Linked DNA regions of Bdellovibrio bacteriovorus. The protein of the gene in region 2 binds, or shares a complex with, the protein of the main gene of each other region. Links are inferred from orthologs where the notes say so. Each region holds a gene or a part of one and is shown on either strand. Other genes may lie near its edges. The genes, in order: secA and secY.

Region 1 (3,521 bases), 1.2 Mb from region 2 along the record:
TGGAGGCTCTTCACCATAAGCAGGAATGTCTTGATAGTTCTGTTGGTATTCCTGAGGCTGCTGGTAATCCTGGGGCGTGTGTATCTCCGAACCGGCAGGGATTTCCTGGGCAGGTTCTAAATAAGGCTCTTCTGGCGGCGCCATTTCTTCAGGAATATTTTGCGGAATTTCACCCACATATGTGGGCTCGATATTCGTTTCGTAAGGAGCTTGAGGAACATCGATGGGTGGAACAAATGCTTCTTCCACCGGAGCTTCGACTTCTATTTCGTGATTGGCCATTTCCGGTTGCCCGTTCCAATCGACAAAGAAAACGGCATTGCATTTGGGGCAAGTAAACAATGTCCCCAAATGCCTATCAAGAATCTCGACCGAATTATGACAGTTCGGGCATTGAGCCAATTAGCGTTTTCCTTTACCAGACTTTTCAATGCGGCGACGTTCTTCGCGATTCATCGGACGATCGTCATTGCGTGGACCGCTTTGGAAGGTCATACGACGTTTTTCAGGTTGCGCATTCGCTGAAGAATCAGGAAGTGAATGCCCGATATCTGCTTCCGTCGAAGAAGAGTAATCCAACCCATCCAAATCTGGCTCATCCGGGCGAAGGCTTTCTAAAACTTGCTCTTCAGATTGTTGAGCTACTAATTGAACGCGCATGATTTTTTCAATCGCGTCTTTTTTAATAACTTCATTCAACTTCTCAAAAGCCTTGAAAGCTTCTTTTTTATATTCAATCAAAGGATCCTTCTGGGCGTAACCGCGCAGACCAATACCTTCTTTTAATTTATCAATCACGTACAAGTGATTCTTCCAGTGAGTATCAATACTTTGAAGCAAGATCATCTTTTGAACTTGTTCAAAGAAAGGACCCATCGAAGTTTTTTGACGATCTAAAACTGTTTTCACCCCACCTTTTACGGCATCGGTGACTGTTTCAGAGTTCACAGGTTTATTTTCTAAATCGATTTTAAAGCCGAATGTTTGCGACAAAGAATTGTTCAATCCTTCGATGCTCCATTCTTCTTTTTTCACGTTTTCTGGAACGTAAGTGTCTAACAAAGTAGAAACAACGTCCCCCAACCAATCAAGTGTCGTTCTTTCGATGTCTTGACCTTCAAGAACTTTACGGCGCATGCCATAGATCGCACCACGCTGGGAGTTCATAACAGAATCGTATTCCATTAGGTTCTTACGAATATCAAAGTTATGGCCTTCGACTTTACGTTGCGCGCCTTCAATAGCGTTCGTCACCATTTTTGCGGTGATCGGCTCATCCTCAGGGATGTTTAACATCTCCATGATTTTTTGAATGCGTTCCCCGTTAAAGATACGCATCAACTTGTCTTCTAATGAAAGATAGAATTTAGATCCGCCTGGATCCCCTTGACGACCTGAACGACCACGTAATTGGTTATCAATACGACGCGATTCGTGGCGTTCGGTACCGATAATGCACAAGCCACCTAGCGCACGCACTTCGGCGCGTTCCGCTTCGACCTGGCCTTTTAATTTTTGCACCATTTCTTGGTATTCCGGACTGTCGTCGTTACCCACAGCAGTTTTAGCCATCATCTCAGCGTTACCACCTAGCATGATGTCCGTTCCACGACCCGCCATATTGGTCGCGATCGTAATGGCACCTTTACGGCCCGCCTGAGCAATGATTTCTGCTTCACGCTCATGTTGTTTCGCATTTAGCACTTCATGTTTGATGCCTTCTTTACGAAGGAATGCACTTAAGGCTTCTGATTTTTCAATAGACTCAGTACCGACGAGAACTGGTTGTCCTTTGGCCATACGCTCTTTAACGTCGGCCGTGATCGCCTTGAATTTTGCTTTTTCAGATTTATAAACAACATCTTCTTCGTCAATACGTTTGATTGGACGATTGGTCGGAATCACATTCACGGCCAATTTATAGATTTTATTAAACTCTACCGCTTCAGTGTCCGCCGTACCCGTCATGCCCGAAAGCTTGTTGTACATACGGAAATAGTTTTGGAACGTGATGGTCGCTAAAGTTTGGTTTTCAGATTTAACTTCAACACCTTCTTTGGCTTCGATCGCTTGATGAAGACCATCAGACCAACGACGACCCGGCATCAAACGGCCGGTGAATTCGTCAACGATCACGATTTCACCATCTTTAATCATGTATTCAACATCCAGGCGGTACAAATAGTGCGCCTTAAGGCCTTGATACATGTGATGAAGAATTTCAATATTTTCCGGGTCATAAAGATTTGAAAGACCCATCAATTGTTCAACTTTCGCATTTCCCTCATCGGTCAAAGAAACCGTTTTGGTTTTTTCTTCCATGGTGAAATGAACATCGCGCTTAAGTTGTGGAACAATCGCATTTACTTGCAAATATTTGTCCGTGGAAGATTCTGCTGGACCAGAAATGATCAATGGCGTACGTGCTTCGTCGATAAGAATCGAGTCACACTCATCCACAATCGCAAAATTGTGACCGCGCTGAACGTAATCATTCAAATCGAATTTCATATTGTCGCGAAGATAATCGAAGCCTAGTTCATTGTTCGTGCAATAAGTGATATCGCAAGCGTACATTTCTTTACGTTGTTGGTCGTTCAGCCCGTGAACGATGATACCGGTCGTAAGACCCAACCATCCATACAAGCGGCCCATGTGCTCAGCATCACGGCGTACTAGATAATCATTCACGGTGACTAAGTGAACCCCTTTACCTGTTAGGGCATTCAGATAAACTGCTAAAGTCGCCACTAAGGTTTTACCTTCACCGGTTTTCATCTCGGCGATGTTGCCGCGATTAAGAACGATACCACCAATTAACTGAACATCGTAATGGCGCATGCCCAAAACACGAGTCGCAGCCTCACGGCAAACCGCAAAGGCTTCTGGCAAAATGTCTTCGACCGTTTCACCTTTTTTTAAGCGCTCTTGAAATTCAGGAGTCTTGGCTTTGAGTTGATCGTCCGACAACGCCTTCATTTGAGGTTCAAGTGAATTGATCTTATCAACCAAAGGTTGGATCTTCTTCATTTCGCGGTCGTGTTTTGTTCCGAATATTTTTGTAAGAATCTGTGTCACCATAGTTTTCAAGAATAGACCCAAATAGACAACGGGTGCAAGCGAACGGACCTTTTCTAGCTGCGTCATTGTTGCGATTTCATTCGAGAAATTGAGATTTCCACCAAAGACTCGACCAAAGACAGCTCTTTTCGGTCCTCACCTTGACATCATTTGGTTACGATACAGATTTACCGGCGCTTTGGGAGGTATTATGTCAGCAGGCGATTGGAAAGAAATGTACCTAGCGGCGAGTTCCGGCGACTTTGAGCTGGTCAAATATCACATCATCAATGGTGTAAATCCCAATTACCAACATCCTGAGATCCTTTCGACTTCACTAGTCGCAAGCATCATCGCCGGCCACGACGATATCGCCCTATTTCTTTTAGAAAATGGCGCTGATCCCGCTCTTGAATCTGAATTTGATGGATTGACACCCCTGCAGGCCGCAAAAGCTTACA
Region 2 (3,254 bases):
AATGTGCTCGTCCGTTAAACCTTCAGTGCGAAGTTCATGGGGGATACCCACTTGTTTACAGATGCTAGCCGCACGAGGGCGACCGATGCCGTAAATATACGTCAAAGCGATTTCAACTCGTTTATTTCTAGGTAAGTCGACACCAAGTAAACGTGCCATTTTTAACCCTGCCTTTGCTTATGTTTAGGGTTTTCGCAGATAACGCGAATAACGCCTTTTCTTTTAATAACTTTACATTTGTTACAGATAGCTTTAACCGATGGTCTTACTTTCATAACTGTCTTCCCATGCTTAATTCTTTTGCCCCCGATAGTAGAGGCAAAAATACTGGCAATAACACGAACGCGGTCCGGCACACTAACGCTGAAAAGAATTAAAGTCTAGAAATAAAAAAAATAATACAGTGGTCTATCTAAGATATTATTTTTTCGATTTCGTTGTATACATTTTCAGTTTCGCGGTTGCCGTCCACTGCCGTGAACTTGCCTGCTTTTTTATAAAAATCTTTTAGGGGGCTTGTGAATTCTTCGTAGGCCTTAAGACGAGTGCCAATGACCTCCGCCTTATCGTCATTTCGCTGAATGACTTCGCCGCCGCAGTTATCACAAACGCCTTCCTTCGTGGTAGGCTTGCTAACGATATGGTAGACAGCCCCACAGTTTTTGCAAACCCGTCTACCCGTCAATCGATCCATCAATATCTCCATCGGAACTTCCAAAAAAATGGCTTTTCCGATTGTGAGATGCATTTTATTTAACAATTCATCCAATGCCTGCGCTTGCGCCACAGTTCTTGGGAAGCCGTCTAGAATAAAGTTTTTTACACCTTTAGCTAGCACTTCCTCTACCATACCGATAACAATGCTATCCGGTACGAGCTGCCCCTTGTCCATAAAGGCTTGAGCTTGCTGGCCTAGTTCAGTCTTACCCTTGATGGCAGCGCGGAATAAATCTCCCGTGCTGATCTGAGTCATATCTTTACGCTTAATAAGCAATTCAGACTGAGTACCTTTGCCGGCTCCCGGAGCCCCGAACAGGATCAAGTTCATTAAAATTGAACCCTTCTGCTACGGATCTTAGCTCCTTTTAGGAAGCCCTCATATTTTTGAGTGATCATGTGAGATTGGATTTGCTGAGCAGTATCCAAAGCAACACCGACTAAGATTAACAAACTGGTTCCACCGAAGTGGAAAGGAACATTCAATTGAGAAGTCAAAAGACCTGGCAAGATACAGATCGTGCAAAGATAGATACAACCTAGAACATTCACGCGCTCAAGAACACGTTGAATGTAATCAGCTGTGGTTTTACCAGCACGGATACCAGGAACGAAACCACCGTATTTTTTAAGATTGTCAGCAACGTCATTAGGGTTGAAAACGATCTCAGTATAAAAGAACGAAAAGAATACGATCAAAAGAACGAACAAGATATTGAAGATCGTCCCAGACGGATTCAATGAGTCTTGAAGCGCTTTCAACCAAGGTACATTCACGAATTGAGCCATGGTCGCAGGGAACATAAGCAAAGAACTCGCGAAGATCGGCGGGATAACCCCAGAAAAGTTGATTTTAATTGGAAGATGGCTTGAAGGGGTTTGCATTGACTGCATTCCGCCACCACCTTGACGTTGAGAATACTGTACCGTGATACGACGTTGCGCAACTTCCATATAGATAACTGCCGCAATGATCGCCACCATGAAAATGATCAGACCCAAAATGACCGCAAAGCGCATTTCGCCTGATCTCATCAGCTCCCACAATTGTTGAGCACCGTGAGGAATCGCCGCTGCGATACCTGTAAAGATGATCAAAGAAGTACCGTTACCGATGCCACGTTCGGTGATTTGCTCACCCAGCCACATGATAAAGCATGTACCTGCGGTCAGGGTGATGATTGTCATGATTTGGAACGGAAGAAACGCCACCACCGGCGCAATCACCAGAGGTTGTCCTTGGGGACTTGTCGAGTTCATCAACCACGTGCTGATTCCATAACCTTGGATAATAGCCAAAGCGACAGTCGCATAACGAGTGTATTGATTGATCTTACGACGGCCTGCTTCGCCTTCTTTCTTAAGAGCTTCAAGATATGGAATCGCCGAAGTCAAAAGCTGGAAAATGATTGAAGACGAGATGTAAGGCATGATTCCCAATGCAAAGATTGAGAATTGAGAAAGCGCACCACCCGTGAAGGTATTGAACAGGCCAAAAATGCCATTGTTCTGCGCTTGGAAAAATGAGAGCACCGCGTTTCCATCCACACCTGGGGTTGGAACGTGAACACCTACTCTGTAGATAGCTAACAGCGCTAAAGTGAACAAGATGCGTTTACGAAGATCGGAATTCTTTGCGATGCTCTCAATTGCAGACACTACTTAATTACCTCGACTTTGCCGCCAGCAGCTTCAATAGCTTTCTTAGCGCTTTCTGAGAATTTATGAGCTTTAACAGTCAAAGCTGTTTTAAGCTCGCCTTTTCCCAAAATCTTAACAGCGCCTTTGGAAACAAGTCCAGCAGCTTGTAGAGATTCAGGAGTTACTTCTCCAGAAAGTTTAGCAAGTTGTTCAAGATTAACAATTTCAAAGTTGTTAGCGAACTTAACGTTGCTGAAACCAAATTTTGGCAAACGACGGTGCATAGGTGTTTGACCACCTTCGAAACCACGGCGCACAGTACCACCGGTACGAGCCAATTGACCCTTGTGACCTTTAGTAGATGTGCCACCCATACCAGAACCGATACCGCGACCGATTCTTTTTGGGTAATGCGTAGATCCGGCTTTTGGAGCTAATGTACTTAGCAAGCTCATGACTACCCCTTAACTTCAACATCGACAAGATGTTGAACTTTCATAATATTTCCACGCGCCGCAGGAGAATCTTTCACTTCTGCAGTGCTACGAATTTTTTTAAGACCAAGGCAACGAACTGCATCTTTTTGATCTTGAGTGCACTTGTTAGTTGATCTTTTCAATGTAAGAACAAATGTTTTAGCCATCTGATTCACCCGTCTATTACAGCTGTTGTTTCAACTGTTTTAAGCCGTCGATAGTCGCTCTTACTGCATTGTGCGGGTTACGAGTACCAACACATTTAGTAAGAATGTCTTTTACACCGACAGATTCAAGAACCGCACGCACCGCGCCACCAGCAATAACGCCAGTACCAGGAGCCGCAGGTTTCATGATTACTTTTGCTGCGCCGAATCGACCAATCACTTCATGAGGGATTGTGCGACCATCTTTTAATTG

What was found.
Region 1: the proteins of secY (region 2) and secA are in contact, whole or in part, in a crystal structure (PDB 3DIN), measured with the Thermotoga maritima proteins. The link is inferred for Bdellovibrio bacteriovorus from one-to-one orthologs. Residues at the interface, in WP_004081795.1 of Thermotoga maritima: Glu108, Gly109, Glu110, Glu111, Ala236, Glu237, Arg238, Arg239, Ile240, Thr241, Ile242, Gln243, Tyr244, Ala245, Arg246, Arg247, Val248, Thr249, Gly250, Arg251, Arg252, Val253, Tyr254, Gly256, Ala257, Ser258, Thr259, Tyr260, Leu261, Pro262; in WP_004082002.1 of Thermotoga maritima: Glu261, Ala262, Arg263, Lys300, Ala301, Arg302, Thr303, Ile304, Ile305, Leu323, Tyr324, Asp325, Pro326, Val329, Ser330, Tyr333, Ile336, Lys340, Phe345, Val349, Glu363, Phe364, Tyr374, Ser375, Gly376, Gly377, Glu393, Ile395, Thr482, Ser483.

The regions. Positions count from the first base shown.
Region 1 is NZ_LUKE01000001.1:1,617,645-1,621,165, reverse strand. Bases 203-3,399 are described here. They hold secA (preprotein translocase subunit SecA), read right to left. Parts: upstream 3,082-3,399; coding sequence 403-3,081; downstream 203-402. Other genes in these bases: AZI86_RS07915 (ankyrin repeat domain-containing protein), read left to right, coding at 3,272-3,399; AZI86_RS07925 (zf-TFIIB domain-containing protein), read right to left, coding at 203-402. Outside these bases: more of AZI86_RS07925, read right to left, coding at 1-202; more of AZI86_RS07915, read left to right, coding at 3,400-3,521. UniProt on the Escherichia coli protein: Required for protein export, interacts with the SecYEG preprotein conducting channel.
Region 2 is NZ_LUKE01000001.1:407,187-410,440, forward strand. Bases 213-3,142 are described here. They hold secY (preprotein translocase subunit SecY), read right to left. Parts: upstream 2,377-3,142; coding sequence 1,048-2,376; downstream 213-1,047. Other genes in these bases: rpmJ (50S ribosomal protein L36), read right to left, coding at 213-275; AZI86_RS01935 (adenylate kinase), read right to left, coding at 413-1,048; rplO (50S ribosomal protein L15), read right to left, coding at 2,376-2,813; rpmD (50S ribosomal protein L30), read right to left, coding at 2,816-3,001; rpsE (30S ribosomal protein S5), read right to left, coding at 3,018-3,142. Also shown: rpsM (30S ribosomal protein S13), read right to left, coding at 1-159; more of rpmJ, read right to left, coding at 162-212; more of rpsE, read right to left, coding at 3,143-3,254. UniProt on the Escherichia coli protein: The central subunit of the protein translocation channel SecYEG. Consists of two halves formed by TMs 1-5 and 6-10.